One region of the Thermanaerosceptrum fracticalcis genome, then DNA from elsewhere that is predicted to be linked to it. Evidence: a T-box and tRNA genes for the amino acid it is inferred to sense, from the RefSeq annotation. Region 1 holds a T-box; the other holds one or more tRNA genes.
The links. The T-box of region 1 lies ahead of tyrS (tyrosine--tRNA ligase). A T-box ahead of a tRNA ligase gene usually reads a tRNA of that ligase, here a tRNA-Tyr.
Positions count from the first base shown of each region.

Region 2: it has a tRNA-Tyr gene. The T-box ahead of tyrS (tyrosine--tRNA ligase) is inferred to sense a tRNA for this amino acid. The anticodon was not compared.

Region 1 is NZ_CP045798.1:3,552,759-3,558,260, forward strand. Features, by position in the region: gene BR63_RS17995 (ATP-dependent DNA ligase) at 1-877, opposite strand, end outside; gene ligD (non-homologous end-joining DNA ligase) at 1,027-1,941, shown strand; gene tyrS (tyrosine--tRNA ligase) at 2,018-3,244, opposite strand; T-box leader at 3,293-3,497, opposite strand; gene BR63_RS18015 (M23 family metallopeptidase) at 3,624-4,547, shown strand; gene BR63_RS18020 (hypothetical protein) at 4,619-4,801, shown strand; gene dltC (D-alanine--poly(phosphoribitol) ligase subunit 2) at 4,887-5,117, shown strand; gene dltD (D-alanyl-lipoteichoic acid biosynthesis protein DltD) at 5,121-5,502, shown strand, end outside.
Region 2 is NZ_CP045798.1:2,913,825-2,919,326, forward strand. Features, by position in the region: gene thyX (FAD-dependent thymidylate synthase) at 1-448, shown strand, start outside; gene rlmB (23S rRNA (guanosine(2251)-2'-O)-methyltransferase RlmB) at 473-1,216, shown strand; gene BR63_RS14765 (NYN domain-containing protein) at 1,220-1,732, shown strand; gene sigH (RNA polymerase sporulation sigma factor SigH) at 1,956-2,600, shown strand; tRNA gene BR63_RS14775 (tRNA-Thr) at 2,670-2,745, shown strand; tRNA gene BR63_RS14780 (tRNA-Tyr) at 2,758-2,843, shown strand; tRNA gene BR63_RS14785 (tRNA-Met) at 2,870-2,945, shown strand; tRNA gene BR63_RS14790 (tRNA-Thr) at 2,956-3,031, shown strand; tRNA gene BR63_RS14795 (tRNA-Met) at 3,044-3,120, shown strand; gene tuf (elongation factor Tu) at 3,575-4,765, shown strand; gene rpmG (50S ribosomal protein L33) at 4,932-5,081, shown strand; gene secE (preprotein translocase subunit SecE) at 5,165-5,380, shown strand; gene nusG (transcription termination/antitermination protein NusG) at 5,435-5,502, shown strand, end outside.

The DNA.
Region 1 (5,502 bases):
AGACCCTGCCTTTTGTCCATTCAGTAAATTTAATTCTCAATGTGATTTTAGGTTTAAGCCAGACAGCCTCCTTCATTCGTTGAGGTTGATTAATAAAGGGGCTCTGCTTTACGGCCAAAGGTTTTATTATCGCTGTTAGGTTTCTCCATTCAGTATGAGTTAACTTTCCGGTCCCGGCATGTCCGATGTACCATAACTGGCCCTTATGGTCGTATAAGCCCAATAAGAGGGCATTAACAACCCCGTCACGCAGGGTTACACCTCCCACTACAGCTATTAAGTCTCTGTAATTCTTTACCTTTTGCCACCGGCCATCTTTACCGTTAATGGCATATGTGCTGTTAAGGTCTTTACAGACGATTCCTTCCATACCGTTAGCTTTGATAGCGGTAAATAAACTCTCGCCGTCAGCGAAGTTTTCCACTAACTGCACATTTTCCTGCGGGGTAATGATGTCCATTAAAATCTCCTGTCTCTTTTGTAATGACTGGTCTTTGACCCATACCCCGTTGTAATACACCACATCAAAGAGCATATAGGTTACAGGTGTTTCCTTACGCGCTTTCTCCACATTTTCCGGTTTTCTAATTCCGTCCCGTCTCATGACCTCATGAAAAGAGGGCTTCCCGTTATGGAGAGCGATGATTTCGCCATCAAGAATAACTGATGAGGCTTTTAAGTAGCGTTTAATCTCAACAAACTCAGGGAATTGCATGGTTCGTTCGTTTCGTTTCCGGTTGAAAAGCCGGACCTCCTGGCCGTCGAAATAAGTAAGAACCCGGACGCCATCCCACTTAACCTGTGCAATCCATTGTTCTCCCCGGGGGATTTGCTCCGTTATCATTGGCTCAAAGGGGATAATGGGTTGTAACTGCATATCGGCCTCCTGTGTTTTTTCATAGTTGGAAAAACGTTTGGAGTAAGGAAGAAAGTATATGTATACCACGGATAGATTCCAGGGGGATACTAGGTGTAAGCTAAGGACTGCTCTTTGGGATTTAAATTTTCCACCATGGAGGAAGAAAAATGGAGAGCATGCAAATCACTATCGAGGGCAAAGAACTCACTATTTCCAACCCTCATAAGATCTTGTGGCCGGAATCGGGTATCACGAAACTCGATTACATTCATTATTTAATAAGTGTCTCTCCCTATCTTTTGGCCTATACACAAAACCGCCTCTTGACCATGATCAGATTTCCTGACGGTATTGATGGTAAATCCTTTTATCAGAAAGAGATTCCCCCTTTTGCCCCGGAATGGATGGAGCGAGCCTTTTATTCTGATAAGAACTGGATACTCTTAAACGACATCGCTACCCTGGTCTGGGTGGCCAACCTGGCTTCTCTGGAAATACACGTCCCCTTCGACCAGTATGTTAAACCCGACTATCCCACAGAGCTTACCCTGGACCTGGACCCTATGGATACGGATAATTTTGACCTGGTGAGAGAAATAGCCCTCAAATCCAGGGAAGTTATCGATTCCCTGGGCCTCTTTAGCGTCATTAAGACCTCCGGGGCCACTGGTCTTCAGGTCTATATACCTATTGAGCCCAGGTATACTTATGAGGAAGCCCGGCTCATCAATACCTTTATTGCCCGTTACATAGCGGAAAAAAATCCCCGCAAGGTCACCCTTGAACGGATGGTGAAGAAGCGGGGGAAACATCTCTATTTTGATTATCTCCAGTTGTGGCGGGGTAGAACCTTGCCGGCACCTTATTCCGTAAGGGCAAAACCCGGGGCTACGGTTTCTACTCCCCTGGAGTGGGCGGAGGTGGAAAAGGAAATCACTCCGGCGGACTTTACTATACGGACAGTACCGGAAAGGCTGAAATTGAAAGGAGACCTTTTCCGCTTTGTAACTACGGAAAAAATGAACCAGGGCCTGGATGAAATCCTGGTTTTTATCAAGGGGGCAGAACTAACGAGGGTATAAAGCAAGGAGACTAAAAAGTTTTTTAGAAATGACTAAAGCACCAGTGGCGTAACTGGTGCTTTTCATCAAACATTCTTTAAACTAATTTGACCTGGTGATAGACTTTTTTCCCTTTTCTTAGCATTAGTTTACCGTCAGCAAAATCATCAAGGTTAATGACAAGATTGAAATCATCAATCTTGTTCTCGTTTACAGTCAGACCACCCTGCTGGATCAGGCGCCTGCCTTCGCTTTTGGAAGGAGCCAGTCCAGTTTCCATTAAGAGGGTGAGGATATCCATCCCTCCCGTAAACCTGGCTTGAGGGATTTCTGTACAGGGTATGGAAGCAGCATCACCGCCGCTGCCAAAGAGGGCTCTGGCGGCTTTTTGGGCTTTTTCCGCTTCTTCCTCGCCATGTACCAGCTTCGTGACTTCATAAGCCAGTACTTCTTTGGCCCGGTTAATTTCAGCATCCTGGAGGGAACCCAGCCTGTTTACTTCTTCCATGGGTAAGAAGGTCAATAAGGCCAGGCAGTTTTTGACATCCCTGTCATCGACATTACGCCAGTATTGATAGAAATCATAAGGGGAAGTTTTGGCAGGATCGAGCCAGATGGCGCCGCTTTCTGTTTTTCCCATTTTTTTACCTTCACTGGTAGTCAGGAGTTTGAAGGTGAGACCATAAGCTGAACCTCCTTCAGCTCGCCGGATGAGTTCTACTCCTGCGATAATGTTGGACCACTGGTCATTGCCGCCCATCTGCAGCTTGCAATTGTACCTCTTATAAAGTTCCAGGAAGTCGTAGGCCTGCATCAGCATGTAGTTGAATTCCAGGAAGGATAAACCTCTTTCCAACCTGTTTTTAAAACATTCAGCTGAAAGCATTCTATTGACGGAGAAGTGTTTGCCGATATCGCGCAGGAATTCAATATAATTAAGATTCATGAGCCAGTCGGCATTGTTGACCATGAGGGCTTTTCCCGGACCAAAATCGATAAAGCGGGAAAACTGTTTTTTAAAGGATTGAGCGTTTTCTTCAATCAGTTCTCTGGTCAGCATTTTACGCATGTCTGTTTTGCCCGAAGGGTCTCCCACCATAGCTGTGCCGCCGCCGATGATGGCGATGGGCCTGTGACCGGCCCTTTGCATATGCATCATCACCATGACCTGGATAAAATGACCCACATGAAGGCTGTCGGCCGTAGGGTCAAAACCGATATAAAAGGTGACTGTTTCTTTCTCCAGGAGTTCCCTGATTTCTTCTTCATGGGTTGCCTGTTCGATATATCCTCTTTCCCTCAGAATGTCGTAAACGTTAGCCATTTGTTCCACTCCTTCTATCACTAGTCATAAAAAAAGAGTCCTTCATCCTATAAGGACGAGAAGACCCGTGGTACCACCTTACTTTACATCTTAACGATGCCTCAAGTCACGATAACGGGTGACAGCCGCAAGCACTTTCTGCTGAAACTCCGGAATGTAATTCACGCCATTATGTCCGGCAAGCTTTGCACCAACCAGCCTGCTCTCTGTGTTGTCACCATAACGGGCTACTGGGTTCCTTCACAGTTTTTCTATTAGCATTTCCTTATCTTATAAATTAATATACATAAATTGCTTGTGTCAAGGTTTATTTAATTTTAGCATAAGTATATATATCAGACCTCAAAAAGATATGTTTCCTTCAAAGGTGGGGTGGGAATTGGGGAGAAAAGCAATAGTACTGTGTCTGATTATCCTGGTGACAGTATTTTTGACAAACTACAGTGGCAGCTACATAGAAACTATGGGAAAGAAGAGGGAAGGAAACCGGGAACTGACTCCGGTCTTGCGCCTCTCTACGTTGGAAGTGTGTCCAGGGGATTATCTTGTCATCTACGTGGAGAACGTAAACAGGGACGATCACATTGCCCTTTCGACAGGCCTGTTACAGAATCCACCCGGGTTTACCCATTATAAAAGAGGACAGGTAGCCCTGGCGGCTGTGAATTACCGTACGGCAGCAGGAAAATATTTTCTATATATTAGTATTTCCAGAAAAGGGCAGGTTGTCTGGGAGAAAAGGGAAATGATTACCGTTCTCCCCAAAAAATTTCTTACCCAAAACTTAAAAGTAACCAGGCAACAGCAGGCCATAAGGAATGAGAAGCTCTGGAAAGAGGACAGCGCCTTTATTGAGAAGGCCAAATCCGTTTCCGCCCCCGAGCCCTTATGGCAGGGAAAATTCTTACAGCCTGTGGAAGGACGTATTTCTACAGAGTATGGTGTTATTCGCTACATAAACAATGTGGAATCCGGAAGGCATGCCGGTATAGATATCGCAGCGAGAAAAGGGACCCCTGTGAAAGCCACCAACAGGGGTATGGTTACTCTCTCTATGCCCCTCCATCTTACAGGAAATACCATCATCATCGACCACGGGATGGATATCTTCAGCGCTTACTCCCATCTGGACCGCCTGCTGGTGAAGGAAGGCCAGCTGGTGGAAAAAGGGGATATTATTGGGGAAATCGGGTCCACAGGTTTTTCCACAGGTCCCCATCTCCACTGGACAATCAGCATAGGCCCCGTTTTTACGAACCCCTGGCGTTTGCTGGAGAGTGACCCCCTGGAATGGATAAAATAATAAAAAAATAATTATTTCTTTCTGCCCCGGGTAAAATATGGACATACCACGAAAAAGGAGAGTGGTTTCTCATGAAAAAGGAGCCGACGTTTAGGCCTCCCGGGAGGTTGCTGATAGAAGCCAGGGACCTGGAGATAGCCAGGGAATTTTTCCCCGGCAGGAGACGGATCCCGCCTAAAAAAGAAATGCCCGGGGAATGTAAGAGCAGGCTGGGGGAATATTACGGGTATTTCCAGTACTATCCCGGTGAATAAACTGATTTGCTTTCCGCAGTCTATCTGGTAAACTAGTATCCGATGGACTGTTTTTTTTCTATATGCAAAGCGGAGGTTACGTGTGATGAGAGAGAAAATTCTGGATATCCTCTGTCAGGTCTGCGGCAGTGAAGAGATACGTGAAAATCCGGATGTTGAACTTTATGAAACAGGACTGCTGGACTCTTTTGGTACAGTACAGCTCCTGGTGGCCATTGAGGAAGAATTGCATATGGCTATTCCCATTAGTGAGATAGACCGGGAAATGTGGGCCACTCCCCATAAAATAATTAAATTTATTGAGGAAAGGCGCTAAATCATGAAGCCTCGTTTTGGCCCCCTTTTCCTGGCCTTAAGCCTTTTTGTTATTTTTCTTATTGGCTTAAGTCTCGCCATACCCGCCTTTCTTGAGAAGGCCTCAGTGGAGAAAGTGGCCCCGGTGCTTTACCCGCCGGTGAAAATGAAAGGACTGGTTTTGCAAAAAAAAGCCCTTGCTTCGGAAGAGTTTTTGCCTGTCTATGGCTCTTCAGAATTAACCATCTTTGATCACTATCACCCTTCCAGTATTTTTGCTCATAAACCCTCAGGTTTTCAGCCTTTTCTGGTAGGGCGCGGCGGTAGCCAAAGTATCATCCATTTTCTTAATTTTGCCGCATTAGGCCGATCCCTGGAAGGGAAAAAACTTGTCTTTATCCTCTCAC
Region 2 (5,502 bases), 640 kb from region 1:
GGGTGAACACTCAGCCGGTAATGAAGATGGTGTTTTTGATTATATCGTTCCTCCTCGTATAGAGGCTTTAGGTGAGGAATATCTGCGGATTTTTCATGAACAGATGGCTACGATTCAAAAATGGTATGATTTTTGGAATAAAGCCCTGGGTGAGCAGGGGGAACAGAGTCAGGAAGATGCCAGGTTTGTGTTGCCGAATGCAGCGGAAACCAAGATGCTGGTAACCATGAATGCCAGGGAGCTTCTGCATTTTTTTTCCCTGCGCTGCTGTAACCGGGCTCAGTGGGAAATACGGGAACTGTCCACACGCATGTTAAAACTGGCTAAAGCGGCGGCGCCCAATATTTTTAAAAATGCCGGTCCGGGGTGTCTGGAAGGACCTTGTCCTGAAGGCAAAATGACTTGTGGTAAACAAAAAGAAGTAAAATATAAATTCGCTCATCTATAAGTGACTAGAGAAAGGTGTGGGGGCATGGAATTGTTATTCGGCAGGAACCCGGTGTTAGAAGCCTTAAGAGCACGGAGAAGCGTTAACAAGATTCTCATTGCCGAAGGTTCTAATGTAGGGTCAATTAAAGAAATCATGGCTTTAGCCAGGGAGCAAAAGGTACTCATACAATTTGTCGATAAAAAACAGCTGGATAACATGTCCCAGGGCGAAAACCACCAGGGGATTATTGCGTATGCTGCCCCTAAAGATTATGTGGAATTGGATGAGATACTTCTGGAAGCCCGTCGTAAAGAGGAAGTTCCCCTCCTTTTGATGTTAGATGGGATAGAAGATCCCCATAACTTTGGTGCTATTTTACGCACTGCTGATGCAGCCGGGGTCCACGGTGTGGTTATCCCCAAACATCGCGCAGTACCCCTTACGGCAGGAGTGGCTAAGGCTTCGGCGGGAGCTATAGAATATGTACCTGTTGCTCGTGTCACCAATCTTGCTCAGACCATGGAGAAGCTTAAAGAACAGGGATGCTGGATTGTGGGAACTGATTCGGGAGCAAAAACACTTCATTTTGAGGCCGATTTGTCAGGGCCCTTGGTGGTAGTGATGGGCAGTGAGGGTAAGGGGTTAGGTAAACTGGTAAAAGAAAAGTGTGACTTCCTTGTGAGTATTCCCATGCTGGGACGCATCAATTCCCTCAATGTCTCTGTGGCTACCTCAGTTATTCTTTATGAAATTATACGACAGAGAAGAGCGGCACGAGGTAAGTAAACGGTGGTAGAATATTTGGTTGTGGACGGTTATAATATTATAAATTCCTGGCCCGAATTACACAGGTTAAAAGAGGAAAGTTTTGAACATGCCCGCATAAAACTAATAGAGACATTAATTAACTATCATGGCTGTACAAATATCATGATCGTTGTTGTTTTCGATGCTCACCAGGTGAAAGGGGGTATAGAAAGACGGGAGAGCTACCACGGGGTAGAGGTTGTTTATACCCGGGAAGGTGAGACGGCCGATATGTTCATTGAAAAAATTGTGGGGAGCTTGAGCCGTAATGCGAAAGTCTTTGTAGCAACTTCCGACTGGATAGAGCAAAGCCTCATCCTGCAGCGGGGAGCCTTCCGGCTTACCTCCAGGGAATTGCTGCAGGAAATAAAAAACACTTTAAGTCAAACCATGAACCAGCTAGAATATACTAAAAAGGATATAACCAGGCTTAATCATCATCTGCCGGAAAATATTAGGAAAACACTGGAGAAATGGCGCCGCGGTCAGTACTGAGGGGAACAATGCCTTGACGTTATGATGAGGTGTCAGTTATAATTATCCTGTAAAATAGACAAGTTTGCGTCCCTTTGCAACATTAAAAATATTGGCTATATTTTAGCTTGCTTAAATATAAGCAAGTTTATAAATATTATTTATATAAGCCTTCTTCCGGACAGGGTCCGGAAAAATTGTTTTTTTCCAGAACCTTTACATTCATAGATGGAGGCGATAGTGGATGAGCTTGGGCGCACGGCGCGAACTGGTCGACTCGTTGGATGTTTTAGAAGATGAGCATGTGGTTGAGTTAGCAAAAGACGGTGATAATGAGGCTCTGGAATTTCTTATTCATAAATACAAAAATTTTGTTAGAGCCAAGGCTCGTTCCTATTTTCTTATCGGTGCCGACCGCGAGGACATTATCCAGGAAGGCATGATTGGTTTGTATAAAGCTATTCGCGATTTTCGCTATGACAAACTTTCTTCTTTTCGTGCTTTTGCTGAATTATGTATCACGCGCCAGATAATTACGGCCATTAAAACAGCCACGCGTCAGAAGCATATTCCTCTAAACTCTTATGTTTCTTTAAATAAACCTATCTATGATGAAGATTCTGACCGCACTTTGCTGGATGTTATATCGGGGTCTAAAATAACTGACCCTGAGGAATTAATAATCAGCAGGGAAGAATTTGACGATATTGAGGAAAAGATGGGAGAAATCCTGAGTTCCTTGGAGTGGCAGGTTCTCATGTCATATTTGGACGGAAAGTCCTATCAGGAGATAGCCGTAGAACTTGAACGTCACGTAAAATCCATTGATAATGCCCTGCAGCGTGTTAAAAGAAAGCTGGAAAGATATTTGGAGAAAAGAGATCAATAACAAAAAATACCAGCAAAAACACCTTGACCTGGCACGCCTGAATATTATATAATGAGTTTTGTCAGTCACGCCGACGTAGCTCAATTGGCAGAGCAGCTGACTTGTAATCAGCAGGTTGCGGGTTCGAGTCCCATCGTCGGCTCCATTTTAATCACGTGGAGAGATTCCCGAGCTGGCCAAAGGGGGCAGACTGTAAATCTGCTGGCACTGCCTTCGAAGGTTCGAATCCTTCTCTCTCCACCACTCTAAAAATCAATTAACATAAATATCGCGGGATGGAGCAGCTGGTAGCTCGTCGGGCTCATAACCCGAAGGTCGAAGGTTCAAATCCTTCTCCCGCAACCATGTGAATTAAGCTGGCGTAGCTCAGTAGGTAGAGCGTATCCTTGGTAAGGATAAGGTCACCGGTTCAATCCCGGTCGTCAGCTCCATTATAAATATCGGGCGGCGTAGCTCAGTTGGCTAGAGCATGCGGTTCATACCCGCAGTGTCCGGGGTTCGAATCCCTGCGCCGCCACCAATTACAAACAAAAACCCTCATGTGTGAGGGTTTTATTGTTTGCAGTTACTAGTTACTAGTTCTTAGTTATTAGACACTCTTGCTGTTAACAGCACCGGTAGAAGAAGGAAATTATTTATTCAGGCTTGCCACCACGTATCCCGATCTTCGCATAGAACAAACTAAAGTTCCTTTCGGGAATGTTTCGCTATGCTCCGATAGGGAACGTTTGTGGCAAAACCTTCATTCTGATTAATAATTCCAGGATGGTAGATTTTATCAAAATCGCACGATAGTTCAGGCCTACTAGTAACTAGTAACTGATAACTAGCAACTGCAGACTGCAATCGCAGTCTGCCAAAATGTATATATTTGACAGATGCCTGTAAATATTGTAGAATATGATGAGCAGAAGGGGCGATAATGCTTAAGATTACATAAAAGAGAAATTAGGCATTTAAGGAGGAAAGTACATATGGCAAAGGCAAAATTTGAAAGAACCAAACCCCACGTTAACATTGGTACCATCGGCCACGTGGACCACGGTAAAACCACTACCACTGCCGCTATCACCTACGTTTTAGCCAAGCAAGGTTTGTCCCAGGCCGTAGCCTTCGACCAAATCGACAAAGCTCCTGAAGAAAAAGCCCGTGGTATCACCATTTCCACAGCCCACGTTGAATATGAAACAGCGAACCGGCACTACGCCCACGTAGACTGCCCCGGCCATGCTGACTATGTAAAGAACATGATCACCGGTGCTGCCCAGATGGACGGTGCCATCCTGGTTGTATCCGCCGCTGACGGTCCTATGCCCCAGACCCGGGAGCACATTCTCTTAGCCCGTCAGGTAGGTGTGCCCTACATCGTTGTATGGCTTAACAAAGTTGACATGGTAGATGACGAAGAACTCTTAGAGCTGGTAGAAATGGAAATTCGTGACCTTTTGAACCAGTACGAATTCCCCGGTGATGAAATTCCCATCATCCGTGGTTCCGGCTTAAAAGCTCTGGAAGATCCTACTGGACCCTGGGCGCAAAACATTCTGGATCTCATGAAGGCCGTAGACGAATACATTCCTACTCCCCAGCGGGACGTTGACAAGCCCTTCTTGATGCCCGTAGAAGACGTATTCTCCATCACCGGACGTGGTACAGTTGCTACCGGCCGTGTAGAACGTGGAACCATCAAAGTTGGTGAAGAAGTACAAATCGTAGGTCTGACAGAAGAACCCAAGAAGACCGTAGTAACTGGTGTAGAGATGTTCCGTAAGCTCCTGGATCAAGCCCAGGCCGGTGACAACATTGGTTGTCTCTTGCGTGGTGTGGACAAGAAAGAAATCGAGCGTGGTCAGGTACTGGCGAAGCCTGGTTCCATCAAACCTCATACCAAGTTTACCGCTGAAGTATACGTACTGACCAAGGAAGAAGGTGGTCGTCATACTCCCTTCTTCAACGGTTACAGACCCCAGTTCTACTTCAGAACCACTGACGTAACCGGTGTAGCAACCCTTCCTGAAGGTGTAGAAATGTGTATGCCTGGCGACAACATCAAGATGACCATCGAGCTCATCACGCCTATTGCTATTGAAGAAGGATTGCGTTTCGCTATTCGTGAAGGCGGTCGTACAGTAGGCGCCGGTGTTGTAGCTAGCATTATAGAGTAACTAGGAAGCTATAAAAGCAGGACTAGTCTCCTGCTTTTTTTGTTCTAATGTTCCACTAGCCTTGCCAGAGTCTTTCTATTGACACCAAATACCTGTTGTGATAAATTAAGTAATGTTATGGACAAAATACCCGTAATATGGGTTTTTTCAGTGGGAGGTGGCGAGCATGCGGGTAGCAATTACTTTAGCTTGTACTGAGTGCAAACAACGCAATTATACATCCACAAAGAATAAGAAAAATCACCCTGATCGCATGGAGTTAAAGAAATACTGCAAATTTTGCAAGACTCATACAACTCATAAAGAGACCAAGTAAATATTTGTGTCAACAGAGTGAAGGTTCTATAACAACCTTGATTAGGTTATTATATAACTGTTAATAGTTAGGATGTGTAAAATATGAGTGTTGCTAAAGGAGAAAAAGTAAGCTTTTTTGATAGGGTAAAAAAGCATTACAGAGGAGTAACCGGAGAATTAAAGAAAGTACACTGGCCAAACAGGAAAGAACTTGTTTCCTATACTACAGTTGTACTTGTTTCCTGTGTGCTGGTGGGCGTAGCCATCTGGATTGTTGACTCGGGTGTCAGCTTTTTGATGGGTTTGATTCTCAAATAATTGGTTACGAGGAGGGAAGGGCCTTATTTCTTCAAGAAATAGGGGCCCTTGTTTATGGAAAAGAACTGGTTTGTTGTCCACACATACTCCGGATATGAGAACAAGGTCAAGGCAAACCTGGA